2 regions of the Arthrobacter sp. Marseille-P9274 genome follow, and region 2 is predicted to be linked to the other one. Evidence: predicted binding sites of a transcription regulator. Region 2 holds the regulator's gene; the other holds the start of a gene.
What was found. The regulator HspR, encoded in region 2, represses chaperone genes until heat shock. The targets are predictions, from matches to a motif close to AAGTTGAGTCNNNNNGACTCAACTT.

Region 1 (14,586 bases), 350 kb from region 2:
GAAGGCCAGCCGGACCCCACGGCATCTCCTGCACCCTCGGCCGCTGCCGAGACTCCCGCTCCTACGCCGACAGCAACACCTAGCTACAAACCCGCCTCCGCCGACGGGCCCGCCGAAAACGTGCCCCTCCCCAAGATGCCTAAGGACGCCAAAGAAAAGACTCATGCCGGGCTAGAGTCCTTTGCTCGCCATTGGTATGCCCTTCTGAACTACGCCTATGAGTCTGGCGATGTTGAGCCAATCCGTGCCATCACATCAGCAAAATGCGCCAGATGTGAGGAAGTCTTCAAAGGAATTGAGGACTGGAACATGGCCAAGAGTTGGACAGTGGGCGGTAGGGTCGAAGTTCTGGAAGTAAGCACCAATTTCACTGCGAACTCCTCAGAGATTTATCAACTCCCTGTGCAGATCCGCCACAGCGCTGCGGTCAACTATGAAGGCGGCACAAAGGTTTCAAATGACCCGGCCACAGCTGCATCCATTGATTTGCTGATGGCTAAGCACGTTCGGGCCGGTTGGAAGGTAGAAGATATCGGTGTCGTACGTCCAGAGTCATGATGAGGCGTTCACTAAAGAGCGGCATCGCAGTGGCTCTGTTGAGTTGTCTCACCTCGCTGCCGTCTCAAGCCACGGCTGTCGAATCGGGTAAACCTCCTCGCTGGCAAGAATCTGGAGTTGGTATTGAAGACTACGAACTAGTCGAGGGCACCGATCAATGGGCGCTTATTCCGGGTGGCGGATTGACCGATGATCGACAGTGGAAGTTTGAGGCTGCCTGCCTAGAAGACGAAGACATTGCCATCGACTGCCTGCCCATGGCGCCCGAATGCGACGCGGGGGAAGACGGTAGGCCAGTCCAGTGGCTTTGGCGTAGTGAATCGCTCGGGATTGACAGCTGGACGCCCTACGACGAATTCGGGTGCGTTTACGCAACCAATCCAAATGACGTCTTAGAGGACATCGCCGATCGGATCTTGTCCGAGTTCCGGAATCTGCCCATACATGCAGGCGACATCGAAATTCAACCGAGTCCCCACACGCTCATTGGTGCTAACACGAATGTTTACGCTTCGGTCGAGTCGCAGACCCTAGAAACTGAGCTGCTCGGACAAGACATCGAGATCGAGGCGACACCCGTAGAGTATCGGTGGGACTACGACGACGGCTCGTCGGCTGTAGCCCTGGCGATACCGGGCGGCCCCTTGCCCCGCGAACGTTGGGGCGAAGCGACTCCAACTAGTCACGTTTATGAATCCACTGGAGACTACGCCGTCTCGTTAACGACGACGTTTAGCGGAACGTACAGCGTGAATGGCGGCCCGGCAATACCGATTCCTGGCACCGGCACTTTCACAGCTGCCCCTGTCACGATCAGCGTGTGGCGGTCGGTCGTCAACAACTATGCGGATAACTGCCTGGAGAATCCGAATGGGGCTGGATGCTGATTAGTGGAGTTCGGCGCCTTTAGTTTCGGGCGCGAACTTGGCCATCCAGAGGACGGAGATGACGACCAAGGCTGCGGCGATGGCGAAGGACGTTGCGAGGCCGAGGTAGGGCCACATGACCGAGACGAAGATGAGCGGCCCGAAGCCGGCGCCGACGCGGGAGAACGTGGAGGCCCAGCCGAAGCCGGAGCCTCGGAGTTCAGTGGGATAGAGCTCGGAGACGTAGGCGTAGAGAACCGGGATCGCAATCTGGACGATGAAGCCGTAGATCAGCAGCCAGGTAACGACTGCGGCCGGGACTTCGACACTGAGGGCAACGATGACCAGGGTGAGTGCTGATAGCGGGCCGGTGATGGCGAGGATCCATTTGCGGCCGGTCTTTTCGACGAAGTAGGCCGCGACGATGACGCCGAGCAGGCCGACGGCGGCCATGCCTGCGGTGGTAATGAAGGCTCTGACTTCGGCGAAGCCGGATTCGATGAGGATGCGGGGCATCCACGTCAATGCCAGGTAATAGACGAGGAGGATGGAGAAGAACAAGGCCCATGCCGCCGTCGTAATTTTCCAGTTGAAGCGCCAGACGGCGCGCAGCTGGTCGGCGACGTTGCCGACGGAAAGCTTGGGTGCCGCCGCCGGGTCCGGCAGCCGCCAGTTGGTCGCCGTGCCGCCGGTCTTGCGGACGAGTTCGTCGATAATGCTGCGGGCTTCCTCGCCGCGCCCCTTGCTGATCAGGTACAGCGGCGATTCCGGAACGGAGCGCCGGATCCAGAAGACGAGCAGGGCGGGCAGGACCATGATGAGCATGGTGTACCGCCAGTCGGCGAAGGTCGCCATGATGGCGGCTGAGACGAAGCCGCACAGGGCTGCCCCGACGGGCCACCAGCCGTCCATGGCCGTCAGCACCCGGCCGCGTTGGCGGCGCGGGGTGAATTCGCCGACGAGGGCGTAGTCCACGGGAACGCAGCCGCCGAGGCCGAAACCGGCGATGAAGCGGAAGATGCAGAACCAGACGATGTCGGGGGCGAACGCGCCGCAGACGGTGAAGATCGAGAAGACCAGGAGGGTGGCGGTGAAGGCGACCTTCCTGCCGATGAGGTCGGCGACGGAGCCCCACACGAAGGCGCCGAGGGCCATGCCGATCAGGTTCGCGGTGCCGATCCAGGCGGCCTGCGACGGCTGAAGGTCCCAGTGGTCCGAAAGCAGCGGGATGAGTACGCCGTTGAGGGTCACGTCCCAGGCATCGAACATGAAGCCGAGGCCGCCGATGAGGAAGATCTTTCCCTGGACCTTCCAGCGCCACGGCAGCTCCTGCACGATCTGGTCGCCGGTGGGAAGCCGTTGGGTCTCGGTCATGGTGCCTTCCGGGGGAGGGGGAGCGGAACGTCAGGCCGAATGCGCCTGTGGCTTGGCCTTTTGCATGATGAGAAGGCCCTCATGTGCCTCTCCTCATTGTCTCACTTTCCCCCGGCAGACTTCCGTGCAGTAGGACTTCGCACACACGAGGAAGGCTCGACATCATGAACAAGCGTAGTTTCTGGATTGCCACAGGTTCGCTCTCCGCCCTGGCGTTCGGCGCCGGGGCAGCGGTAGCCGCAGGCGGGCCGGAGGCGCCCGAGGACCTGGGCGGCAGTGTCACGGATCGGGCGGCCGTTCTGGATACGGCCAGCGTGGCGGAGACGAACATGTCCCCGGCAAGAGTCGACCTGTCCGACCATCCGGTGAAGACGGCGGCATCGGCGGCGACCTCGCCGTCGGCCCCATCCCCGGCGTCGGCGATGACCGCGGTTTCTCCGGTATCGGCGCCCAGCCCGGCATCCGCACCGACGGCGGCAACGGCACCGTCGGGTCCGAGCCCGGTGTCCCCGGTTTCGGCTCCGAGCGCCGCTTCAGCTCCCAGCGCGGCGACGGCGGACTAGCCCTCCGTCTGCGCGCGGCCTGGCTGCCCGGCTTCACAGTCACGGGGCGGCCGGGCGCGTGAACTAGACTGGGACGCAACCCCTACTGAAGAACCTTTGGAGTTTGCGTGAGCTTGAAGCAGCTTGACCGTGTTCCCATCCACCGGGCCCTGATCTCGGTCTACGACAAGACAGGGCTGGAGGAACTCGCTCAGGGTCTGCACAAGGCCGGCGTGAGCATCGTGTCCACCGGCTCCACCGCCAAGCGGATCGCCGAGGCGGGCGTGCCCGTCACCGAGGTCTCGGAGGTGACCGGCTTCCAGGAGTGCCTGGACGGCCGGGTGAAGACGCTGCACCCGCGCGTCCACGCCGGCATCCTGGCGGACCGCCGCCGCGACGACCACGTGGCCCAGCTGAAGGAACTCGGCGTCGAGGCCTTCGACCTCGTGGTCGTGAACCTCTACCCGTTCGTGGACACCGTGAAGTCCGGCGCCGGCGAGGACGACGTCGTCGAGCAGATCGACATCGGCGGCCCGTCGATGGTCCGCGCCGCAGCCAAGAACCACCCGAGCGTCGCCGTCGTCGTTGATCCCTCGAGGTACGCGGAGGTTGTCACCGCGGCTGCGGAGGGCGGCTTTGACCTTAACGCACGACGGCGGTTGGCGGCTTCCGCGTTTGCGCACACCGCTGCGTACGACAACGCAGTCGCCAGCTGGACCGCGGCGCAGTTCGGCGACGGTACCGAGGAAGGTAAGGCCTGGCCGCCGTACGCCGGCCTGGCGCTGGAGCGCTCCGAGGTGCTGCGGTACGGCGAGAACCCGCACCAGGCGGCCGCGCTCTACGTCGAGCACGGTGCCACCCCGGGCATCGCCCAGGCGGACCAGCTGCACGGCAAGCCGATGAGCTACAACAACTTCGTCGATGCGGACGCCGCGCTGCGCGCCGCCTTCGACCATGCCGACTCCGCGGTGGCGATCATCAAGCATGCCAACCCCTGCGGCGTGGCGGTGGCGACGCCGGGCGCCGAGGACCCGATCGCTGACGCGCACGCCAAGGCCCATGCCTGCGATCCGGTTTCCGCGTTTGGCGGCGTGATTGCCGCCAACCGCACGATCACCGCCGGCATGGCCAACACGGTCAAGGACATCTTCACGGAGGTCGTCATCGCGCCGGACTTCGAGCCGGAGGCCGTGGAGATCCTGTCCCGGAAGAAGAACATCCGGCTGCTGACGCTGCCCGAAGGCTACCGGCGCGACCCGGCCGAAATCCGCCAGGTCTCCGGCGGCGTGCTGGTCCAGGTTTCGGACACGCTGGAGGCCGACGGCGACGCCCCGGCCAACTGGACGCTAGCGGCAGGTCCGGCCGCGGACGAGTCGACCCTGGCCGACCTTGCCTTCGCCTGGAAGTCCGTGCGGGCTGCCAAGTCCAACGCGATCCTGCTGGCCCATGACGGCGCCGCCGTCGGCATCGGCATGGGGCAGGTCAACCGGCTGGACTCGTGCAAGCTGGCCGTGGAGCGGGCCAACACCCTGGGTGTGGCCGTCGACGGCGGCGCTGACGCAGCCGGCGGCGCGGCCAACGTCGAGGGCGCCGGTGCTCCGGAGCGGGCCCGCGGTGCTGTTGCCGCCTCGGACGCCTTCTTCCCGTTCGCGGACGGACTGCAGATCCTGATCGACGCCGGCGTCCGCGCTGTGGTGCAGCCCGGCGGTTCCGTGCGGGACGAGGAAGTCGTCGCGGCGGCTAACGCGGCCGGCATCACCATGTACTTCACGGGAGCCCGCCACTTCTTCCACTGACAGATCAACGCCCGCACCTCGGGTAAGTTGAATATCGAGACCCCAATAGAAACCCACAGTTCAGGGAGACGCCTCACTCATGGCCAAGATTATCTATACCCACACTGACGAAGCGCCCATGCTGGCGACCTATTCGTTCTTGCCGATCGTCGAAGCCTTCGCTTCGAAGGCCGGTGTGGAAGTGGAGACCCGGGACATTTCGCTGTCGGGCCGCATCATCGCCGCCTTCGGCGACCACCTCACCGAGGAGCAGCGGGTCAGCGACGCGCTGGCCGAGCTGGGCGAACTGGCCAAGAAGCCGGAAGCCAACATCATCAAGCTGCCGAACATCAGCGCCTCCATCCCGCAGCTGAAGGCGGCCATCGCCGAACTCCAGGGCAAGGGTTACGCGCTGCCGGATTACCCGGATGACCCGTCCTCCGACGTTGAAAAGGAAATCCGCGCCCGCTACGACAAGATCAAGGGCAGCGCCGTCAACCCCGTGCTGCGCGAGGGCAACTCGGACCGCCGCGCCCCGCTGTCTGTGAAGAACTACGCGCGCCAGAACCCGCACAGCATGGGCGCCTGGTCCGCCGATTCGAAGACCAACGTCGCCCACATGGAATCCGACGACTTCCGCTCCAACGAGAAGTCCGTGGTCATCCCGGCTGACGACAAGATCAAGATCCAGCTGGTCGCCGAGGACGGCACCACCACGGTGCTGAAGGATTCCTTCCCGATACTGGCCGGCGAGCTCATCGACGGCACCGTCATGCGCGCCGCCGCGCTCGACGAGTTCCTGGCGGCCCAGGTCGTCCGCGCCAAGGAAGAGGGCGTGCTGCTCTCGGCGCACCTGAAGGCCACCATGATGAAGGTCTCGGACCCGATCATCTTCGGCCACGTGGTCCGCGCCTACTTCCCGGACCTGTTCGCCCAGTACGGCGAGCAGCTGGAGGACGCCGGCCTGAGCCCGAACAACGGCCTGGCCTCGATCCTCAACGGCCTCTCCGAACTCCCGGCCGACGTCCGCGAAGGCGTCGAAGCCGCGATCAAGAAGGGCTACGAAGAGGGCCCGGCCCTCGCGATGGTGGACTCGGACAAGGGAATCACCAACCTGCACGTGCCCTCGGACGTGATCGTGGACGCCTCCATGCCGGCCATGATCCGCACCTCCGGCCACATGTGGGGCCCGGACGGCAAGGAAGCCGACACCCTGGCGGTCCTGCCGGACAGCTCCTACGCGGGGATCTACCAGGTCGTCATCGACGACTGCCGCGCCAACGGTGCGTTCGATCCGACCACCATGGGCACCGTGCCGAACGTCGGCCTCATGGCGCAGGCCGCTGAGGAGTACGGCAGCCACGACAAGACCTTCGAGATCCAGACCGCCGGCACGGTCCAGATCATTGACGGCTCCGGCGCAGTCCTGATCGAGCACCAGGTCGCCCCGGGCGATATCTGGCGCGCCTGCCAGACCAAGGACGTGCCGGTCCGCGACTGGGTCAAGCTCGCCGTCAACCGCGCCCGTGCCTCGCAGACTCCGGCCGTTTTCTGGCTGGACGAAGAGCGTGCCCACGACGCCAACCTGATCGCCAAGGTCAAGGAATACCTCAAGGAGCACGACACCGAGGGCCTGCAGATCGAGATCATGTCCCCGGTCAAGGCCACCGCCTTCACCCTGGAACGCATCCGCAAGGGCGAGGACACCATCTCCGTCTCCGGCAACGTGCTGCGCGACTACCTGACGGACCTGTTCCCGATCCTCGAGCTGGGCACCAGCGCCAAGATGCTCTCGATCGTCCCGCTGATCAACGGCGGCGGCCTCTTCGAAACCGGCGCCGGCGGCTCGGCCCCGAAGCACGTGCAGCAGCTGCTGAAGGAAAACCACCTGCGCTGGGATTCCCTCGGCGAGTTCCTGGCGCTGGCCGTCAGCTTCGAGCACCTGGCCACCACCACGGGCAACAAGCGCGCCCAGGTCCTCGCCGACACGCTGGATCGCGCGACCGGCACCTTCCTGCTGGAGAACAAGTCCCCGAGCCGTAAGGTCGGCGAGATCGACAACCGCGGCAGCCACTACTACCTGGCCCAGTACTGGGCACAGGAACTGGCCAAGCAGGACCAGGACGCCGAGCTGGCCTCCGCCTTCGCCCCGGTCGCCGACGCGCTGACGGGCAGCGAAGAGCAGATCAACTCCGAGCTGCTGGGCGCCCAGGGTTCCCCGGCCGAAATCGGCGGCTACTACCGCCCGGAGGACGAGAAGGCCGCGGCCGTCATGCGTCCCTCGGCCAAGCTGAACGAAATCCTGGCCACGCTGTCCTAACCGACCGCGCCAGGCCATAACGAAGGCGGCCGGTACCTTTCCCCGCGAAAGGTGCCGGCCGCCGTCGTTCGCGGAGGGCACCGGACGATGCCCAAGGTCATGAATTTACGCCGCGGGCGATGCGGCTGGAACGATACTCGTTATGCCAACTGACTATTCCTCCCGCCCGCAGGCGGTTCGGACGGCCGATCCTGCCGCGGCGGCCGCCTCCAGCGCCGAAGAACGCAGCGCACGCGTCGCGGTGACCCTCTTTCCCCTTTTGATCCTCGCCGGCGGCGCGCTGGCGCTGTTCTTCCCCTCGCCCTTCACCGGCCTGGCGGCCTTCATCAACCCGGCCCTGATGCTGATCATGTTCGGAATGGGCCTGACCCTGACCCTGCCGGACTTCGCGCTCGTGGTCCGACAGCCGCTGCCGGTGCTGCTCGGCGTCGTGGCGCAGTACGTCATCATGCCCCTGCTCGGCCTCGGCGTCTCGCTGTTGCTCCAGCTGCCGCCGGCCCTCGCAGCCGGCGTCATCCTGGTCGGCTGCGCGCCCGGCGGCACGGCGTCCAACGTCGTGACCTACCTGGCCAAGGGCAACGTGGCGCTCTCCGTGACGATGACGAGCGTCTCGACCCTGCTCGCTCCGGTCTTCACCCCGCTCCTGACGCTCTGGCTTGCCGGACAGTACATGCCGGTCGACGCCGGCGCGATGGCGCTGAGCATCGTCCAGATCGTGCTGATTCCGGTGGTTCTGGGGCTCGCCGCCCGGACGTTCATCCCCGGCCTGGTCGACCGCGTGATCCCCGCGCTGCCGTGGGTTTCCGTCCTGGCCATCACCTTCGTCGTCATCGCGGTCGTGGCCGGCAGTGCCGAGGCCATCTTCAGCGCCGGCCTGCTGATCCTGCTGGCCGTGGTGCTGCACAACGCAGGCGGCTACCTGCTGGGCTACGGTGCCGCCAAGCTCTTCCGCCTGCCGGTACCGTCGTGCCGCACGATGGCGGTTGAGGTCGGGATGCAGAACTCGGGCCTGGCGGCCGGCCTGGCCAAGACCTACTTCGCACCCGAGGCGGCGCTGCCCGGGGCCGTGTTCTCGGTCTGGCACAACGTCTCCGGCGCCATCGTCGCGGCCTTCTGGCGGCGCAGCAGCAAGTAGTCCGCGAACCAGTCCGACGGCGGCCGGCACCTTTCACACGGAAAGGTGCCGGCCGCCGCTGTCAATGGTCAGCCGATGACAGCGGCGACGGGCCAGGTATGGACCGGCAGGTTGCTGTGCATGTTGGAGGCATACAGGCTGGTCAGCCGCGCCAGCGCCGCACCGCGGTCCAGGCCGTCGGACTCCAGCCGCTGCAGCGTCTCGATCTGCCACTTGGCGCCGTTCTGTTCCGACTGCGCCCGGTCCCGCAGCACCCCAAGGTACTCCTCGATCAGGTCGGCATCCACGCCCAGGTCGGCCAGGCCCTCGGCGGCGAGCGGCAGCAGGTGACGGATGATCAGCTCGACGACGGGCAGGTCGCCGATGCCCGGCCAGTACACGGTGGCCTCGAGCCCGTGGCGGGCGCAGGCCAGGAAGTTGGCCTCGGCGCTCTTGAACGCGAGCCGGGACCACAGCGGCCGGTCGGCGGTCCTGAGCCGGCGCACCAGCCCGAAGAAGAACGCCGCGTTGGCCACGGTGTCCAGCACGGTCGGGCCGGCCGGCAGCAGACGGTTCTCCAGCCGCAGGTGCGGCAGGTCCCCGCTCGGGTCGTAGATGGGGCGGTTCCAGCGGTACACCGTCCCGTTGTGCAGCCGCAGCTCCGGCAGCAGCGGCGCCCCGCCGCGGGCCTGGCGGCCGGTTGTGCGGGAGAGCTCGGGGAGCAGCGACGGGAAGTACCGCACGTTCTCCTCGAACAGATCGAAGATCGAGGTGATCCACCGTTCCCCGAACCACACCCGCGGCCGCACGCCCTGGTTGCGCATTTCGGGCGGCCGGGTGTCGATGGCCTGCTTGAATACCTCGATCCGCGTCTCGTGCCAGAGCAGCTTCTCCATGAAGATCGGCGAATTCGCCGCCAGCGCGACCTGCGGGCCGGCGATGACCTGCGCCGCGTTCCAGACCGGGGCGAACTCCGCCGGCTCCAGCTGGACGTGCAGCTGCACGCTGGTGCACGCGGCCTCCGGCGCGATGTTCTTGGCGTAGAAGGACACCGACTCCAGGCCGCGCAGGTCCATCAGCACATCCTCGCCGCGGGCCTGCAGCACGGAGGTGTTCAGGGCGGCATAGCGCTTGCCCGGGCTGAGCCAGGACATGTCCTCCACCAGGTCCTGCTTCAGCGTGGGCAGGATGCCGATCATCAGGATCTGTGCGCGGACCGCCGCGGCCCGCTCCTCGGCGCGGTTCAGCTGCCGGCGCAGCCCGTCCTCGAGTTCCTTGAGCCCGGCCCCGGAAACCGAGAGCGCCGGGTGGTTCATTTCGATGTTGAATGCGCCGATCTCGGTCTGGAAGGACGGGTCGGCGATCGCTTCCAGCACGTCGGAATTGCGCAGGGCGGGGGAGCAGTCAGCGTTGGTGAGGTTCAGCTCCAGCTCCAGGCCGATCGTGCCGGTGTGGGCGAAAGTGCCTGTGGAGAGGTAGTCGGCGAAGGTTTCCAGGTTCTCGAGCAGCCGCTCCCGGTAGCGGGTCCTTTGTTCGCGGGTGAAGGTCTTGGTCTTGACTTCTGCGCCCATGGTTGAAGGTAATCACTGCGTCCCGCCGTTGTACAGCACAGGTGGCATCAGGACGCGTACGACGACGGGACGCGCCTTCCGTGCGGAAGGCGCACCCCGTCGTCGTTATCGGGTCGGTCAGCGGATTGGACGGATTAGGCGTCGGCCGGCTTCTGCTCGGCGCCGCCGGCTTCCACAGCACGGTCGGCCGGCGCGCTGACCACCTCGATCTTGCGCGGCTTGGCCCGCTCGCTGACCGGGATGGTCACGGAGAGCACGCCGTTCTCGTAGTGCGCCGTGATCGCGTCGATGTCGATCCCCTGGCCGAGGTTCAACTGGCGGAGGAAGGACCCGCCCTCGCGCTCCCTGGTCAGCCACTTGACGCCGCTGTCGGGACCCCGCAGGGTCCGTTCGGCGCGGATGGTCAGCAGCTGTCCGTCGACGTCGATGTCGACCGAGCCCGGATCGATGCCGGGCAGGTCTGCGTTAAGGACGTAATGGTCCCCGTCGCGGTAGAGATCCATCGGCATCAGGCGCAGGCCCGAGCGGTTTTCGAAGAGGGCACCGGCCACGCGGTCGATTTCGCGGAACGGGTCGAATCGAGCAGCCATCACTATCAACTCCTGTAGTTCGTTGTCCTTGCGGGCTAATCCATGAGGATAGTTGAGCGTCTTTGACTCAACTACAATTCTAAATTAGCACTCCGCGCTGCGAGTGCCAAGCGTCCGGATGATTGCCCAGAGCGAACAGGGGAGCCGACTGGAAGATGGGGAGGGCGGGCAATCAGCGGCCTGCCGTAGACGCCCCGTGTTGACGGTCGTAATCTGTTTCATGGATCGTTTATCCGGCAGACCGCGGGGGTGGTTTCCATGGGCCTTGGCTCATTGGATCAGGTTTGCTGCCTCATGCGCCGTGCCCTGCTGATCTCCGGCGCAACCGTTGGGCTCGCGCTGCTGGGTGTTTCCGCGGCGCAGGCCGCTGGGGATGAACCCGGCGGACTCGGCGGAGCGATCGCGACCGTTACCGAAGCTGTGGAAGTGCCGGCCTCCGAGGCCGGCGCGCATGCCGCCGAGCCGGTGCAGGAGGTTGACCGCGCGGCGTCGCCGGTGGCGGAGGCGGCCGTGCCTGTAGCCGGGGCCGCCCAGCCCTTGCTGGATAAGGCAACGGCGTCTGCCGTGCCGGCCGCGGCTGCCGTGTTCGAGCCCGCGGGCCAGACGGCCCATCCCATCACCGCCACGGTCGCCGAACCGGTGGGTCAAATGGCTCAACCCACCATTGCTGCGCTCGCCGAGCCGGTGGACGCGGTCTCCCGACCCGTGCTCCAAGCCGTCCGCCCCGTAACAGGAGCCGTCACGGAAGTGGTTTCCGACGTCGCGCAGCCTGCTCTTGAGGCAGCCCGGCCCGTCCTTGCGTCTGCCGGTGGCAGCGTCGAGTCGGTGGCCGGGCAGCTCGACCGCGCGGTCGCCCCGATCGAAGAATCCCTTGAATCGGCAACCGGTGGAGCGGCCTCCGCCCCTTCAGCGGACAGCCCCGCTCCGCAGCAGGTGGAGCCGGTTGTCGAGGTCCTTTCCAAGGGGCCGACCGCTTCCGCTGATTTGAGCGTCACGGCCGCGCCGGAATTGGGGAAGGGAACGCCCGAGGCGTCTGCCACCGCGCTATTTAACGTCGCAGGGCCAGGCATCGTTTCGCCGGTTGCCTCCGTCTATGAGGGCGGAAGCGTGCTGCGTGATGCCGCTGCAAACGCCGGGACCGTTCCGCCCGCGGAGTCCCAGCGTCCTGCCCATCCGGTGCAGCCCGCCCTGCCTGCCGCCGGTCCTTCGGGAGCCCTGGCCGGAGCAGGGCCGGCGTCCGGTTCTGCGCCTGCCGATATCGCGCCCGGCACTGGGCTTGACCCCCGGCTGCTCGTCCACGTCCTGCCGACTGGTGGCTGGACCCTGCCATCCTCTCCTTCGCAAAGTCCCGGTTCTTCACCTGATTGATGCCGTCCGTGCCGCTCCCATGTGAGCGGCGGGCGGACCGGCCGGCTGACACAGCCGGCACAGACTCAATCAGGAGAAGGACAATCATGCGAGCAATAATGCGGACGACGCTGTGCGGCGTCGCTCTGAGCGGAGGACTGTTGGTCCTCGGAACAGCCGCGGCTTCGGCCGCCGAAACCGAACCACCCGAAATTCTAGTGACGGACAATGCCGTGTCCGTGGAGGCAGACGCTGCCGCCGACGTCGAGGTCCTCTCGTCCGACGCCGTGGCGGATGCCACCGCTTACATCGACCTCGACGCCGAAGTCCTCGGCCTTGATGCGACGGCCGACGTCCCGATCGAAGTGCAGGTCCTGGCCGATGGCGAGCCCGCGCCGACCGAGGAGACGCAGCCGATAGCCGATGTGGTTGTCGATGCCGATGCGGATGTCAAGGTGGGTGGAGCCGGCCATGCTGTTGCCGCCGAGCCGGTGGCCGAGGCTGCCGCGGACGCGGCGGCCGATGCTGACGTCACGTTGATCGGTGCGGGAGATCCGACGGCTGCTACGGCCGAGGCAGTGGTAGATGCCGACGCCGCCTTGGGAGCCCAGGGATCTGCTGTCGATGGCGGCGCGGCCGATGCCGTGGCCGACGTCGACGTGGCCCTGGGATCCGTGGAGGAGGCGTCCGACGCCACGGAAGGCGTTGCGGCGGACGTTGCCGCGGAGGTCGACGTGGTTCTCAGTGGTACCGAAGCCGCCGTGACTGACGCCACGGCCGACGTGTCACCCAATGCCGATGCCGCATCGGGTGCAACTGGGGAGACTGTGGCTGAACTAGCTGCGGATGTCGCAGCGGAGGTGGGCGCCGGTGACGGCAGCCTGTCCTCCGCCGATGGGCTCGGTCTCGCAGCCGACATCTGCCTCGATGCCGCGCTCGCGCTGGGCGGATCCGCCTCGGCAAGCGGGTGCGGCGGGGCTGCAGCGGGCGACGGCACCGCAAGCGACGGCGCCGGTTCAACCGGAGGTGACAGCGGAAACGGCGCGGGCGAGGAAAGCACGACCGGCTGGGAAGCCCCGGCCGGCAGCGGCCCGCAGTTCGGTGAAGAAGGCCGTGCTGCTGCCGAGGGCGCAACCCCGTCCGGTGACAGTGACCGCGAAGCGACTATGGGCATCAGCGCCGTAGCCGGGGATGCGGGCGCTGCGTCCGCCGGTTCGGGCACTGCGTCCGCCGGTTCGAGCACTGCGTCCGCCGGCTCGGGCGTTGCTCCGGTTGTTGCTGCCGCCTCGGCCGATCGCTCGCTGGTGGCCGCAAGTGCCGCTCCGGCAGCGGGCGGTGATGCCCAGGGCAGCGAAAGACTGGCAGAGACGGGCTGGTCGACCGGGCAGCTTCTGTGGTCCGGCCTGTTGCTGATCGTGGCCGGGGCATGGGTATCCCTGTCCCGGGTTCGGACCCAAAGGTTGCCGGTCCAATAACCGCGCGATAGGCGGCCGCGCGGCCCTCCGTCCCGGGCCATCTCCCGGGGCGGAAGGGCCGTGCGGCTGGCCTGCCCAGCTGGGCTGCGGACCGGCGGCTCGGTCATGTACGGCGTGGCGCGGGCCGGGAGCCGGGTCGTCTAGTCCAGGACCGGGACGGCCTTGTCGTTGGCGTAGCTGACGCCGATCTGCGCCCGGACCCCGTCGAAGAGCCGCATCGTGTTGAGCGTGTCCTCCAACGGCATCGTGGGGCTCTCCGTCAGCCCCTCCTGGATGCAGCGGGTCACTTCGCGTAGCTCGTACACGTAGTTCTGGCCGATCCGGCCGAACTGCTCTGTCCGCTGGCCGCCGGTGTGCCGGTGGATGGTCAGCTCGGTGGGGTGGTGCAGCGGCGCGCCCGAGCGCAGCCAGCCGGCGCTTCCGCAGACCGTGGCCGTCCTCGGGGAGGAGGCCACCAACGACGACGTCAGTTGGGCTTGGGCGCCCGAGCCGTACGTGAGCGTCAGGGCGTTCTGGGCGTCCACGCCGTCGTCGTTAAGATGGCCGCTGGCCAGGACCGTCCGCGGGAAGCCAAAGATGCCCAGCGCCCAGGTCAGCGGGTAGACGGTCACGTCCAGCAGCGCTCCGCCGCCGGCCGCGGGATTCCAGAGCCGGGAGGCAGCGTCGTACGGGGCCGGGAAGCCGAGGTCCGCCTGCAGCCACTCGAGGTCGCCCAGCTCGCCGGAATGGGCGATGTCCCAGGCGCGGTGGATGACGGGCAGGAAGCGGGTCCAGACGGCCTCCATCAGGAACAGGTTCCTAGCACGGGCCAGTTCGGCCAGTTCCAGGGCCTCGCGGGCGTTGATGGTCAGCGACTTTTCGCACAGCACGTGCTTGCCGGCTTCCAGGGCCAGCTTCGCGATTTCGTAGTGCTGGCCGTGCGGGGTGGCGACGTAGACGACGTCGACGTCCGGATCCGCGAAGAGCTGGTCATAACCCTTCCCGGCGGCGCCGTCGAAATAGGACGTGGCGAAACCGAGCCGGTCCGCAAAGGCGCGGGCGTTGGCCTCGACGC
Region 2 (14,586 bases):
ATCCATGGCCAGCTCCGTCCCCCAGCCCTTATGGACCAGGTCCAGCTGCACCTCCAGGCCGCTGGAGGCGCTCATCGTGTAGCTGTCCTTCACCTGCCGCGGGCCGGTGACCGCGGGACCGGCGACCGCTCCGATGACGAGCGATGCCGCGGCCACCAGCGCGACCAAACCGGCCACCCGCCGTCGTTGTTGCCGCCGGCGCACATGGAGCTCGGACAGCAGGCGCTTGGTGTTGTGCTCGACGTCCGATGGCGACGGCTGGGCCAGTTCCAGGGCGACCTCGCGCGGCACGCCGTCCAGCAGGGCGGGCAGGCACTCAAGCCGAGCCAGCTCGGCCGCGCACTCCGGACAGTCGCGCAGGTGCTGGTCGAACGCGCGCCGCTCGGAGGGTTCCAATCCGCCCAGGACGTAGAGTCCGATCAGCTCACTCAGCTGTTCGTGGTTGTGTTTCATGGCTGGACCCCCATCTCCTCGAGGACGGAGCGCAGCGCCCTGGCCGCGTAGAAGGCCCGGGACTTCACCGTGCCCAGCGGCAGGGACAGGGCCTTGGCCGCATCCGTCGCCGTGAGCCTCTGGTAGTACAGGGCGAGGATGATATTGCGGTGGTCGACGCTGAGCCGGGACAGGGCTTCCTCCACCACCACCTTGAGCAGCAGGGTATCGACCTTGTCCTCGGCGGGCGGATCCTCTTCGGGCATCCGGGTCTCCGGCGCCCGGCGGCTGCGGCGGCGGTAGTTGTCGATGATCACGTGGCGGGCCGTCCGGTAGAGGTACCCGCGCATGTTCTCCACGTCGGGACCGAGTTTCCAGACCCGCAGGATGGTCTCCTGCACCACGTCGTCGGCCTGCGCCGGATCGGAGGTGGCGGCGAGCACAAACCGCCGCAGCGCGGCCGCGTGCTCGCGGTACAGCTGCGCGACCGCTTCGTCTTCCATCGCCATGGCCGATCCCTTCGAGCGTGCGCCGAAATGACACCCGTACCTGCTCAGACGCCGGCGGGTGGCCCCATGGTTCAACTGCGCCGCGGACTGCGCAGTTGAACCATTCTGGCGCCGGGGCACGTCTTTGCCAATAGTGGCCCGCACCCGGCGGCGCTGCACCGAACCCAGCCCGTTGAACCGATAGGACTCAATCATGAAGATCAGCAGCAGGGGCGCCAGCGTCCTGATGGCCGCCGCCCTCCTCGGTTTGGCCGGCTGTGCCGGCGGCGGAGACGACAACGAAGCTGCTCCACCGGCGGCGCCGGAAACCAGCGCGATGCCGGAAACCAGCGCCATGCCGACCGCGGGCGAAAGCAGTGCCGCGGCCGGCTCCGTCGACCTGAAGACGGCCAACAGCTCGCTTGGCGAAATCGTGGTCGACGGGAAGGGAATGACCGTCTACTACTTCACGAAGGACGAGAAGGATTCGGGCGTCAGCAACTGTACCGGCGACTGCATCGTGGCCTGGCCCCCGGTCCTGACCGAAAGCGACTCCCCCAAGGTCGACGGCGTCACGGCCGAGATCGGCACCATCGAGACCCCGGAGGGCAAGAAGCAGGTCACCATCGACGGCATGCCGGTCTACTACTGGCAGAAGGACACGAAGCCGGGCGACGTGACCGGCCAGAACGTCAACGAGGTCTGGTACGTGGTGGCCCCCGACGGGACGATGATCCGCTGACCTCAGTACGCTGGTGGGATGGGAGACATTGCATCCTGGCAGGGGATGATCGACTGGAACGAGGAGCTGCTGGTGCGGCGCACCGGCGAGGGTTCGGAGGCCTGGGCCGGGAAGGCCCGGGACTCCGGCATCTCGACGGAGGCGGAGCTGTCCGGATGGCTGCGGGAGCAGGGCGTGGCCGGCTACGCCGCCATGGCGGTTTCGTGGAAGGTGTTCGGCTACCCGGAGTTCTTCCTCAAGTCGGGCGATGAGCTGATCGACGGCCAGTACGCCGACCGGCCTGCGCTGCGTCCGATCGCCGACCGGCTGATGGCCATGGCGCTTTCCCTCGACGGGGTGTGGCTGCAGGCACGCAAGACCTACGTTTCGGTCCATTCCCCGCGCCGCAAGTTCGCCCAGATCACGCCGGCGAACAAGGGCAGCCTGGACCTGCTGCTGCGGGTCGAGGCGGACGACCCTCGGCTCGAGGCGGTCAAGGTCCGCTCCGGGGATCCCTTCGGCCGGCGCCTGCGGTTCCGTTCCCCGGCTGAGGTCGACGACGGAGTCCTGGCCATCCTGGAACGCGCCGTGGAGCAGAATTCGTAAGCGTGCGTCGGAGGACGGGCGGCGGGGTTTGACCCTGCCTCCACAGGTTGGCCCTGAAGCGCCGTCATGCACATCCGGGCTCGCGCCGGTCCGCTCGACCGGCATCGGCCCGTAGCTTGGCTGCATGAAGACACACACATCCATTGCGGACATGGAGGCCCCGGACCGGCCGCGGGAGAAAATGGCCCGGCTCGGGATCCGGCGGCTCAAGGACGCCGAGGTGCTGGCACTGGTCATCGGCTCGGGAACGCGGGAGGCGAGCAGCCTCGAACTGGGTCAGCTCATCCTGAAGAAGGCAGGTGGTCCTGCCGGGCTGCTGGCCGCGGATGCCGAGGCCCTGAAACAGATTCCCGGGGTGGGCGCCGCCCTGGCCGCCCGGCTGGCGGGGGCCATGGAGCTGGCGCGGCGGGCTTCGGTCAGGACTGGGGCCGCCACACCACCAGCGCCTGGCTCCGCGGCCTCGGACGCTTGCCCCGGGTCAGAGTGACCACGTCGCCGGCCAGCCCGGCGGCGAAGACGCGGCTGGCCTCGGCGCTGGTCAGGCGCCGGGTCTGGTCCAGTTCGGCGGTCAGCTCGGCCACCCGGGAACGCAGCGCGGTGACTTGGTTCTCCAGTTCGAGGATGCGCTTGATCCCCTCCAGCGAGACGCCCTCCTGGGACAGCCGCTGGACTTCGCGGAGCAGGTCGACGTCCCGCTGCGAGTACCGCCGCTGCCGGCCCCGCTGCCGGGACGGAGACACCAGCCCCATCCGGTCGTACTGGCGCAGGGTCTGCGGGTGCATTTCGGCCAGCTCGGCTGCCACGGAGATCACGAAAATCGGCGCATTGCGGTCGATGCCCATCGCCGTTCCTCCCTTCTTCACGCGTCTACAACCGGGCCTTGGCGCCCAGCGAAGCCCGCGGGTCTGCGTCGGACGTAGCCGCGGCGAAGGCCTTCACGGCCTCCTCGGCCTGCTTGTTCAGGTTTTGCGGAACCACGACGTCGATGGTCACCAGCAGGTCGCCGGTCGTCTTCGACGTCTTGACGCCCCGCCCCTTCACCCGCAGTGTGCGGCCGGACGGCGTTCCCGCCGGGACCTTCACCTTGACGTGCTCGCCGTTCATCGTGGGGACCTCGATCTGGGCCCCCAGCGCCGCCTCGGCAAAGGTAACCGGGACATGGACGCGGATATTGTCCCCGTCCCGCGTGTAGAAACCGTGCGGCTGGACGTTGACGGTCACCATCAGGTCGCCGTTGCCGGCCGGGCCGGGCTGGCCCTTGCCCCGGACCCGCACCTTCTGGCCGTCCTTGATGCCGGCGGGGATGCGGACCTCGATCACCTCGCCGGAGGGCTCGCGGAGGCCGATCTTGGTGCCGTTGATCGAGCCCGCGAAGGAAATGGTGGTCGATGCTGTCCGGTCGGCGCCCTTCCGCGGCGGTGCCTGCGGAGCCTGGAAGCCGCCGCCGCCGAAACCGCCGAAGAGGTCGGCGAATTCGGGCGGGACGTTGCCGCCGCCGAAGCCGCCCGAGCGGGTGCCGCGGCCGGCGTGCTGGCCGAAAAGGTTGCCGAAGACGTCCTCGAAACCGCCGGCGCCGGGACCGCCGGCACCTCCGGCCGAGAAGCGGGCTCCGCTGCCCATGGCACGGATCGCGTCATACTGCTGGCGTTCCTCGGGGTCCGAAAGCACCGAGTAGGCCTCCGAGACGTCCTTGAACATCTTCTCGGCGGTGGCGTCCGACGCGTTGGTGTCCGGATGGTACTTGCGCGCCAGCTTGCGGTAGGCCTTCTTGATGTCCGCGTCCGAGGCGTCCTTGGAGACACCGAGGATCTTGTAGAAGTCCTTATCGACCCAATCCTGGCTGGCCATCCGGATGCCTCCTTCTCGTCGTCGTTAATGTCGTGGGTCCCGCCGTGGCCGGCGGGACGGGTCGTGCCGGGAGCTGCCTGCACGAGGCAGGCAGCTCCCGGCATCGGCCGTTTGGGCGTTGCCGCTTACTCCGGCACGCCCACAACGACCTGGGCGGCGCGCAGCACCCGGTCGCCGGACTTGAAGCCGCCGCGGAGGATCTGGTTGACGGTGTCCACCTTGACCTCCGGATTGGGCTGCTGCATGAGGGCCTCGTGGATGTTCGGGTCGAACTCCACGCCGGCCTCGTTGATCCGGTTCAGGCCGTACTGCTCCAGCACGCCGTCCAGCTTGCTGGCGATCGCGGCGAACGGGCCGTCCGTCAGGTCGCCATGCTGGCGGGCCGCGTCGATGTCGTCAAGCACGGGCAGCAGGGAGTTCAGGACGCCGATGACGGCCATCTCTCCGGCCACCGCCCGGTCCCGTTCCACGCGCTTGCGGTAGTTGACGTACTCCGCCTGCAGCCGCAGCAGGTCATTGCGGAGCTCCTCGACCAGGGCCTGGTCGGCCGCGGGTTCCGCCGAGGCCTCGTTGAGGATCTGCTCGGCCTGCGCCAGTGCGTCCCCGGAGTCATGGGCGGCGTCCACGGGCGTGACGTCCTCGTGCTCGTGGCCGGCGGCCTCCGCGGAGGCCGCCGCATCCCCGGCGGCAGCCTCCTCCTGCGGCCCACGGACCTTGCCCGTCTCCGGGTCGATCTTCCGGTTGTCGCGGAAGCTCACCGGCTCTGACTCGTGTTCGTGCTCGTTACCGTGGTGGGGCATGGTTACTTCTTCTCTTCCTCGTCGACTACTTCGGCGTCGACAATGTCTTCGTCGGCGTTGGCAGAACCGGCTCCGGGAGCGCCGTCGCCGGCGGGCGCGCCTTCACCGGGAGCGCCGGCCTGGGACTGCGAGTAGATTGCCTCGCCCAGCTTGGTCTGCGATGCCTGGAGCTTCTCGAACGCGGCCTTGACCTCGTCGTCGTTATCCTGCTTCTCCAGGGCGGCCTTGAGAGAGTCGACGTCGGCCTGGACCTCGGTCTTCACCTCGGCGGGCAGCTTCTCGTCATTGTCGGTCAGCAGCTTGCCCACGGAGTACGCAAGCTGTTCGGCCGAGTTGCGGACATCGGCGGCCTCGCGGCGCTTCTTGTCCTCGGCGGCGTGCTCCTCGGCCTCGCGGACCATGCGGTCGATGTCATCCTTGGACAGCGCGGTGCCGCCGGTGATGGTCATCGACTGCTCTGCGCCGGTGCCCTTGTCCTTGGCGGAGACGTGCACGATGCCGTTGGCGTCGATGTCGAAGGTGACCTCCACCTGGGGGACGCCGCGCGGGGCCGGCGCAATACCGGTCAGCTCGAAGGTGCCCAGCGGCTTGTTGTCCCGGGTGAACTCACGCTCGCCCTGGAAGACCTGGATGGCCACGGAGGGCTGGTTGTCGTCCGCAGTCGTGAAGGTCTCCGAACGCTTGGTCGGGATGGCCGTGTTGCGCTCGATCAGCTTGGTCATCACACCGCCCTTGGTCTCAATGCCCAGGGACAGCGGGGTGACGTCGATCAGCAGGACGTCCTTGCGCTCGCCCTTCAAGACGCCAGCCTGCAGGGCGGCGCCCACGGCGACGACCTCGTCCGGGTTCACGCCCTTGTTCGGCTCCTTGCCGCCGGCCATCTCCTTGACCAGGTCGTACACGGCCGGCATACGGGTGGAACCGCCGACGAGCACAATGTGGTCGATATCGGAGACCTTGATGCCGGCCTCCTTGATGACGTCGTGGAACGGCTTCTTGGTGCGCTCCAGCAGGTCCGCGGTCAGTTCCTGGAACTTGGCGCGGCTGAGGTGCTCGTCCAGGTGGACCGGGCCCTCGGGGGTCACGGAGAGGTACTGCAGCGAGATGTTGGTGGAGGACGCCGAGGACAGTTCCTTCTTGGCCTGCTCCGCGGCTTCCTTCAGGCGCTGCAGCGCGATCTTGTCGTTCGACAGGTCGGCGCCCTTGGCCTTGGCCTGCTTCAGCAGGTAGTCCACGACGCGCTGGTCCCAGTCGTCGCCGCCGAGGCGGTTGTCACCGGCGGTGGCGCGGACCTGGATGGTGGAGAAGTCGTCCTCGTCCTTGCCGACTTCCAGCAGCGAGACGTCGAAGGTGCCGCCGCCGAGGTCGAAGACCAGGATGAGTTCGTCTTCCTTGCCCTTGTCGAGGCCGTAGGCCAGGGCGGCAGCGGTCGGCTCGTTCACGATGCGCAGGACGTTCAGGCCGGAGATTTCGCCGGCCTCCTTCGTCGCCTGGCGCTCGGCGTCGTTGAAGTACGCCGGAACGGTGATCACTGCGTCGGTGACCTTTTCGCCCAGGTAGGACTCGGCGTCGTGCTTAAGCTTCTGAAGGATACGGGCGGAAATTTCCTGCGCAGTGTAGTTCTTGCCGTCGATTTCCTTCTTCCAGTCGGTGCCCATGTGGCGCTTGACGGAAGCGATGGTGCGCTCGATATTGTTGACCGCCTGGCGCTTGGCGATCTCGCCGACGAGGACCTCGCCGGCCTTCGAGAAGGCGACAACGGAGGGCGTGGTGCGGCCGCCCTCGGCGTTGGCGATAACGGTGGGTTCGCCACCTTCCAGCACGGAAACCACGGAGTTGGTGGTTCCGAGGTCGATACCTACTGCACGAGACATACGCTTGTCCTTTCTTGGCTGGCCTTGGCGGCCACGGATCTCAGACGTGCCGCCCCGAAAGGGCGGCTCGGGATTGAGCGTTCTGAACTCAAGTCTACTCAGGGCCTTGAGGATGTCAACTCAACTTGAGTCGCGGGCACTCAAGTTTGGGCGGGTCCCCGGACGGGCCCCGGGCCCCGGAAGCACCGTAGGGGGCGGCCAACCGGCCGCCCCCTCCATAGGGATCACGCGTCCACAGGGGGATCACGCGTCGAAAGGGATCAAGCGTCGATGTAGGCCGGCGGCTTGGCCGGCTCCCCGTGCCGCGTCTCCCGTGACAGCCTTCCCGGCCACCAGATACGCCGGCCAAGGTCGTAGGAGAGCGCGGGCACCAGCAGCGAACGCACCAGCACGGTGTCCAGCAGCACGCCGAACGCGACGATGAAGGCCAGTTGGGCCAGGAACAGGATGGGAATGACGCCCAGCGCCGCGAAGGTGGCGGCGAGGACGATCCCGGCGGAGGTGATGACACCGCCGGTCGCCCCAAGGCCGCGGAGGATCCCCGGCCGGGTGCCCAGCCGCAGGGATTCCTCGCGCACCCGGGTCATCAGGAAGATGTTGTAGTCCACGCCGAGGGCCACGAGGAAGACGAAGCCATAGAGCGGCACCGACGCATCGGCGCCCGGGAATCCGAATACATGGTTGAACACCCAGGCCGAGACGCCGAGGGCCGTGAGGTAGGACAGCGCGACGCTGAGGATCAGCAGCACCGGCGCGACAACGGACCGCAGCAGCAGCATCAGCACCACCAGGATCACGGCCAGCACAATCGGGATGATCTTCAGCAGGTCGGCCTGGGCTGAATTGTTGGTATCCAGCGCGACGGCGGTGGTGCCGCCGACGAGGGCCGCGCCGTCAACCGCATCGAGCGCTGTACGTAGCTCGGCCACGGTCTCCTCGGCCGCCGAAGAATCCGCGACGTCCGCCAGGGTGGCGTTGATGAGGACGCGCCCGTCCTCTTCCACGACCGCGCCTCCGGCCGCCAGCAGCTCCGCGTCGGCCACTCCATCCTGGCCGCGAACGACCTCGAGGACCTCGTCGCGCAGCGCCTCGTTGGCAATGATGACGGCGGGAGACCCCGACCCGGCATCGAAGTGCCGCGCGAGGGCGTCCTGCCCGTCCGCGGAATCCGTCTGGACCAGGACCAGCTCCGACTGCGGCACGCCGTGGGCCTGCAGCTGCAGCACGCCAAGGGATCCCGCCGCCAGGACCGCCAGCGAGACCAGCCAGGTCAGCCGCGGCCGGCGCGCGATCAGGCCGGCTGTGCGGCGCCAGATTCCCCGCAGGCCCTCCGCCCCGGCGGGAACATCCTCCGCGGCGGACCGGTGCGTGTGCCGGCCCGGGCGCGGAACGATCGGCCAGAAGGCCGCGCGGCGGAAGATCAGCAGGAGGGCCGGCAGCAGCGACAGCGCGGCCACCACCGAGAAGACGATGCCGATGGCCGCGATCGGCCCCAGGCTGCGGTTGGAGTTCAGGTCCGAGAACAGCAGGCAGAGCAGCGCCAGCGTCACCGTTGCCCCGGAGGCGACGATCGGTTCGACCGCGGCGCGGTACGCCGTACGCATCGCCCGCCAGGCCGACTCCTCCTCGCCGAGCGCCTCCCGGTAGCGCGCCACCAGGAGCAGCGCGTAGTCGGTGGCGGCGCCGATCACCAGGATGAACAGGATGCCCTGGCTCTGCCCGCTGAGCTGGATCCAGCCGAGGAGCGCGAACCAGTAGACGACCAGAATGGCCGCGCACAGGGCAAAGATGGAGGTCAGCAGCACCAGGAACGGCAGCAGGAGGGCCCGGTACACCACGAGCAGAATGAGGAACACGGCGGCGAGCGCCACGCCCAGCAGCAGCCCGTCGATGCCGCCGAACGCCTCGACCAGGTCTGCGACGAAGCCCGCGGGACCGGTCACGTAGCCGGTGGCGCCGTCCGGCAGTTCGGCCGCCAGCACGTCGCGCAGCCCGTCGACTGACGCACCCACCTCGCCGTCGTCGGGAACCGGGACGACGAACTGGACCGCGGTGAAATCCTCGGCGGGGATCGGACCGGCGACCTGCGGGCCGCCGTCGGACGTTAGGCCCGCCGCCTCGCCAAGCTGCTCGCCGAGCGAGGCGAGGCCGCCGAGCTCCTGCGGCGCCAGCGGGGCATCGAACTCAACAACGACGACGGCGGGCACGGATTCGGAATCCAGGAACCGCTGCTGCCACTCCCCCGCCTCCGTCGATTCCGCGCTCTGCGGCAGGAACCCGGCCTGGTCATTGGTGGACACGTCCGAGAGCTTGCCGAAGGTTGGCCCCCCGAGGCCTGCCGCGGCCAACCAGGCCAGCACCACCAGCACGGGCACGAATACTCTCAACCAGCGGGACATCCGACCGGCCTTTCTATGGGGAAGCGGCTTTTAGCTCAACTATAAAGTATCTCCACCATGGAGATACTTTGCCCGGCTCCGACGAATGCCCTGCTCCGCGACTAATAGCGCAACAAGCGGCCGCGCTGTTACCCCTCAGGCTGTGGTGCAGAGTACCCTCCCACTATGAAGGAAGAGGTCTACTCGCACGGCCACCACCAGAGCGTCGTCAGCGCGCATGCCGTCCGCACCGCCGAGGACTGCGCCGCCTACCTGCTGCCGCACCTCAGGCCGGGAATGCGGCTGCTCGACGTCGGCTGCGGGCCCGGGAGCATCACCGCCGACCTGGCCGAGCTCGTCGCCCCCGGCGAGGTGGTCGGCCTGGACCGCTCCGATGACGTGCTGGAGCAGGCCGCCGAGCTCGCCGCGCTGCGCGGGGTGGACAACGCGACCTTCGTCAGCGGCAACATCTACGACCTGGACTACGACGACGACACCTTCGACGTCGTCCACGCCCACCAGGTGCTCCAGCACCTGACCGATCCGGTGGCCGCGCTGTACGAGCTGCGCCGCGTGACGAAGCCGGGCGGCATCGTCGCCGTGCGTGACGCGGACTTCCACGGGATGAGCTGGTTCCCGGAACTCCCGGAACTGGACGAGTGGATGGACACCTACCAGCAGATCGCCCGCGGCAACCGCGCCGAGCCGGACGCCGGCCGCCACCTGCTGTCCTGGGCGCAGGCCGCCGGGTTCAGCGACATCAGCCCGTCCTCCTCCAACTGGCTCTATGCCACGGAGGAACAGCGCACCTGGTGGGGCAACGTCTGGTACGAACGGGTCCTGCACTCGGCGTACGGCGAACAGGCGCTGGACCGGGGCCTGCTGGACCAGGCCGGGCTGGACCGCATCGCGCAGGGCTGGCAGGAGTGGGCCATGGCCGCGGACGGCTGGTTCCTGATTCCCAACGGCGAGATCCTCGCCCGCAAGCCCTGACCCGACGGCGCAGCAGCGCCGCCCGCCGGCCGTCCTGGCCCGATAGAGGAGCCCCATGCCCCTGCATGCCCACGAACAAGAGCATTTCGACGTCGTCGTTATCGGCGGCGGGCACAACGGCCTGGTCGCCGCCACCTACCTGGCGCGCGCCGGCCGCTCGGTGCTGGTGCTGGAGCGGCAGGACCACCTCGGCGGCGCCGCCGTCTCCGCCGAGGTGTTCCCGGGCACGGGCGCCCGACTCTCCCGCTACTCCTACCTCGTGAGCCTGTTTCCGCAGCAGATCATAGACGACCTCGGCCTGGACCTGCGGCTGATCCGGCGCCGCTACTCCTCCTACACGCCGCTGCCCGGCACCGATACGGGCCTGCTGGTGGACAACGAAGATGCCCAGGCGACGCGCGCGTCCTTCGCAGCCGTGGACGCGGCAGCCGACTTCGAGGCCTTCACCCGCTTCTACGAGCGCACCGGAGCCATCGCCGAGCGGCTGTGGCCGACGGTCACGCAGCCGCTGCCCCGGCGCAGCGACGTCCGCGCCCTGCTGGACGACGAGGGTCTGTGGGCCGACTTCTTCGAGCGGCCCCTGGGCGAGGCCATCGAAACGGCGTTCCGGTCCGACCTGGTCCGCGGTGCGGTCCTCACGGACGGGCTGATCAGCACCTTCGCCCGCGCCGGGCAGGAGGACCTGCAGCAGAACAAGTGCTTCCTGTACCACGTGATCGGCGGCGGGACCGGCCACTGGGACGTCCCGGAAGGCGGCATGGGCGCGGTCAGCGGCGCGCTCGAAAAGGCCGCCCGGGCGGCGGGCGTCGAGTTCCGCACTTCGGCCGAGGTCACCGCGGTGTCCCCCGGCGGCGACGTGGCGTACGACGGCGGTGCCGCCGGCCCTGCCACGGTGCACGGGGAGTTTGTGCTCGCCAATGTGGCCCCGCGGGTGCTGGAGCGGCTCCTCGGCGCCGCGGCCGCTCCGACCTCGGCTCCGACGTCCGCTCCTGCGGAGGGCGCCCAGGCCAAGGTGAACCTGCTGCTCAAGCGGCTGCCCCGGCTCAAGGACAGCAGCCTGGGTCCCGAGGCGGCCTTCGGCGGCACCTTCCATATCAACGAGGCGTACTCCCAGCTGGAGCGGGCCTACACGGAGGCCGCGGGCGGCTCGATTCCGGCTCCGCTGCCGGCCGAGATCTACTGCCACACGCTCGCGGACCCGTCGATCCTGCCGGAGCGGCTGCAGCGGGAAGGCGCCCACACACTCACCGTCTTCACCCTGCAGACACCGCATCGGCTGCTGACCGAGGCCAGCAATGACCGGCTGCGCGAGGAACTGCAGCGGGCAGTGCTCGACTCGCTCAACTCAGTCCTCGCGGAGCCGATCGAGGACTGCCTGATGACCGATGCCGGCGGCCGCCCCTGCATCGAGACCAAGACGACCCTTGACCTGGAGCACAGCCTCGCCATGCCCGGCGGCAGCATCTTCCACGGCCCGCTCTCCTGGCCGTTCGCCGAAGACGACGAGCCCCTGGACACTGCGGCGCAGCGCTGGGGCGCTGCCACCGGCCACGAGCGCATCCTGCTGTGCGGCGCGGGCGCGCGGAGGGGCGGCGGCGTCAGCGGCCTGGGCGGCCACAACGCCGCCATGGCCCTGCTCGAAGAAGGCTGACCCACTGCAGGATTTCGCGCTGCAGGATTTCGCGCTGGTGGACACGTTGTGGTGACCCGGGCGTGGCCAGCGTAGTATCTCCTCGTGCAATTTACCCTGTGGCTGGCCCTGGTGGGCGCCGGTACGGTCATCAGCCTGACCCCCGGCGCGGGAGCCATCAACACGATGAGCAACGCGCTCAATACCGGCTTCCGCCGTTCCATTTGGGGCATCCTCGGGCAGCAGGCCGCGCTGGTCGTCCACCTGGCCATCGTCGCCCTGGGCGTGGGCCTGCTGGTGGCCAGCTCCCCGACGGCGTTCTACGCCATCAAGTACGCGGGCGCCGCCTACCTCATCTACCTGGGTGTCCGCCAGTTGCTGGCCAAGCCGGAAGCGGAGGAGGCCGTGGCCCTCGGCCGGCGGAACGAACCCGCGTGGTCGATGTTCCGCCGCGGCCTGTGGGTGAACCTGCTCAATCCCAAGGCCGTGGTGTTCTTCCTGGCGTTCGTGCCGGGCTTCATCCGGCCGGAGGTGCCGCTGGCACCGCAGTACGTGGTGCTGGGAGCGACCATCGTGCTGATCGATATCCTCGTCATGTGGTTCTTCTTCGCCGCGGCCGCCCGGACGTTCCAGCGCTTCACGCGCAGCGCCCGTGGCCAGCGGACCATGAGCACGATCTTCGGCACGCTGTTCATCGGCGTCGGCCTGATCCTGGCCTTCTTCTAACTACAATCGAGCCTATGTACCGGATCATCACCGTCTGCACGGGCAATATCTGCCGCTCGCCCATGGCACAGTACGTGCTGACCAAGGCCCTGGCGGAGGCCGGCCTAGCGGCCCGCGCAACGGTCGACTCGGCCGGGACGTCGGACTGGGAGGCCGGGCGGCCGATCGACGAGCGTGCGGCGGCGCGGCTCAAGCTGGCGGGCCTGCCCAGCACCGGGCACCGCGCCCGCCAGTTCCTGCCGGCCTGGTACCGGGACCGCGACCTGATCCTGGCGCTGGACATCGACCATTACGAGCAGCTTCGGGCGGACGCACCGGACGAGGACTCCCTGGCCAAGGTCCGGATGTTCCGTTCCTTCGATCCCGCCCTGGCGGACAAGGAGCCCGCGGCACAGGGAATCTACGACCCGTGGTTCGGGGACGAGGCGGATTTCGAGGCCAGCTGGGACATGATCAGCGGAGCGGTTCCGGGAATCGTACAGCACGTCAGGGCCGCTCTTGCAGCCCGTTGACAGGCCGGTGCTGATCGCCGTCGACGGCCGGTCCGGGGCGGGCAAGACCACACTCGCCCTGGAGCTTGCCGCTTTGCTGCGCCGCCATCGCAGCGTCGGCGTGTTCCATCTGGAAGACATCTACCCCGGCTGGAATGGCCTGGATGCCGGCCGGCGCCGGTACCGCGAAACGGTGCTGGAACCGCTCTCGCGCGGCCTGAGCGCGGACTGGACGGCCTGGGACTGGACCGCGGACGACGACGGCGAGCGCCGCGTCACCGAGCCCGCCGAGGTCGTGATCCTGGAGGGCGTCGGCGCCGCCGATGCCGCCGCCCGCCGCCTCCTCGATGCGGTCATCTGGATCGAGGCGGACGCCGGACAGCGGCGCACCCGCGCCATCGCCCGGGACGGCGACGGCTACGAACCGTACTGGGAGACCTGGGCCGGGCAGGAGGAGGAATGGCTCGCCGCCGACGATGTGGCCGGCGCCGCGGACATCGTGGTCCGGGACAGCCCGGACCTGCTCTCTCCCTCCGCCGTCCTGCGGGCGCTGCTCGACCTGCCGCAGCTCGAGCCGCTGCTGGCCCTGGAACGGTCGCACCTGCCGCGGCCGGAGCTTCAGGTGGAACGGCTGGCCAGTTCCCCGGATTCCGCCGCCCTCTTCCGTGCCCTGTACGGCGCCTCGTCCCACGCGGTCTGGCTGGACAGTTCCAACGCGGCCGCGGGCCGGCCTGTGGACCGGAATGCGGTCAGCATCATGGCGGACGGCGGCGGGACGCTGGGGGCGCTTGCCGAGCACCGCGCGGGGACCACCACCATCACCCGGGGCCGGGTGAGCGTGCGGATCCGGGGTCCGTTCTTCCGCTGGTTGGACTCGGTCTGGGGCGGGGCCGAAGTTCGGCTTCCCGACGACGTGCCGGAAGGATTCGCGCTCGGCTGGATCGGCTGCCTGGGCTATGAGCTCAAGCGCGAGTCCGGAGGCAACGACGTCAGCGCCCCGACTCCGGACGCGGCGCTGATATTCGCCGGGCGCGGCATAGTGCTGGACCATCAGCGGCAGCACACCTACCTGCTGACGCTGACCCACGCCGCGGGCACCGACGATGCGGCTTTCGGGGAGGCGGCGCAGTGGCGGGAGCAGGCCCGCCAGGCCATCGAACCGCTGGCCGCCGGCGCGCCCGGACACGGCGGGGAACAGCAGGAAGACTCCTCCGCCCCCGAGGCTCCGGCCTTCACGCTGCGGGACAGCCGGGCCTCCTACCTGGACAAGGTGCGCCGGGCACAGGCGGAGATCACGGAGGGCAATTCCTACGAAATCTGCCTGACCACGGAGCTGGCTGCCGAGGCTTCTCCGGACCTTGACGACTTGGACACCTACCTGGCGCTCCGCCGTCGTAATCCCGCACCCTTTGCCACCTACCTGCGGTTCGGCGACCTGACGGTGGCCAGCACGTCCCCGGAGCGGTTCATGAGCATCCGCGCCGACGGGTGGCTGCGGGCGGAGCCGATCAAGGGCACGCGTCGGCGGCTGGAGGATCCGGCGGAGGATGCGGCGGCCAGGGCCGAGCTGGCGGCGAGTCCGAAGGACCGGGCCGAGAA

Region 1: a site for HspR is predicted at 10,760-10,784, ahead of OC550_RS02440 (Hsp20/alpha crystallin family protein). Genes of this name have one in related genera too.

The regions. Positions count from the first base shown of each region.
Region 1 is NZ_CAMPOV010000001.1:530,897-545,482, reverse strand. Features, by position in the region: gene OC550_RS02480 (DUF6318 family protein) at 1-558, shown strand, start outside; gene OC550_RS02475 (PKD domain-containing protein) at 588-1,445, shown strand; gene OC550_RS02470 (MFS transporter) at 1,446-2,798, opposite strand; gene OC550_RS02465 (hypothetical protein) at 2,963-3,361, shown strand; gene purH (bifunctional phosphoribosylaminoimidazolecarboxamide formyltransferase/IMP cyclohydrolase) at 3,469-5,136, shown strand; gene OC550_RS02455 (NADP-dependent isocitrate dehydrogenase) at 5,216-7,435, shown strand; gene OC550_RS02450 (bile acid:sodium symporter family protein) at 7,578-8,570, shown strand; gene OC550_RS02445 (glutamate--cysteine ligase) at 8,639-10,120, opposite strand; gene OC550_RS02440 (Hsp20/alpha crystallin family protein) at 10,255-10,710, opposite strand; gene OC550_RS02435 (hypothetical protein) at 11,005-12,078, shown strand; gene OC550_RS02430 (hypothetical protein) at 12,165-13,532, shown strand; gene OC550_RS02425 (Gfo/Idh/MocA family protein) at 13,673-14,586, opposite strand, start outside.
Region 2 is NZ_CAMPOV010000001.1:876,605-891,190, forward strand. Features, by position in the region: gene OC550_RS03955 (zf-HC2 domain-containing protein) at 1-453, opposite strand, end outside; gene OC550_RS03960 (sigma-70 family RNA polymerase sigma factor) at 450-941, opposite strand; gene OC550_RS03965 (hypothetical protein) at 1,135-1,662, shown strand; gene OC550_RS03970 (DUF5655 domain-containing protein) at 1,681-2,247, shown strand; gene OC550_RS03975 (UPF0758 domain-containing protein) at 2,372-2,734, shown strand; gene OC550_RS03980 (heat shock protein transcriptional repressor HspR) at 2,664-3,089, opposite strand; gene OC550_RS03985 (DnaJ C-terminal domain-containing protein) at 3,115-4,095, opposite strand; gene OC550_RS03990 (nucleotide exchange factor GrpE) at 4,221-4,895, opposite strand; gene dnaK (molecular chaperone DnaK) at 4,898-6,769, opposite strand; gene OC550_RS04000 (MMPL family transporter) at 7,030-9,168, opposite strand; gene OC550_RS04005 (class I SAM-dependent methyltransferase) at 9,334-10,140, shown strand; gene OC550_RS04010 (NAD(P)/FAD-dependent oxidoreductase) at 10,196-11,791, shown strand; gene OC550_RS04015 (LysE family transporter) at 11,876-12,496, shown strand; gene OC550_RS04020 (low molecular weight protein-tyrosine-phosphatase) at 12,511-13,008, shown strand; gene pabB (aminodeoxychorismate synthase component I) at 12,995-14,586, shown strand, end outside.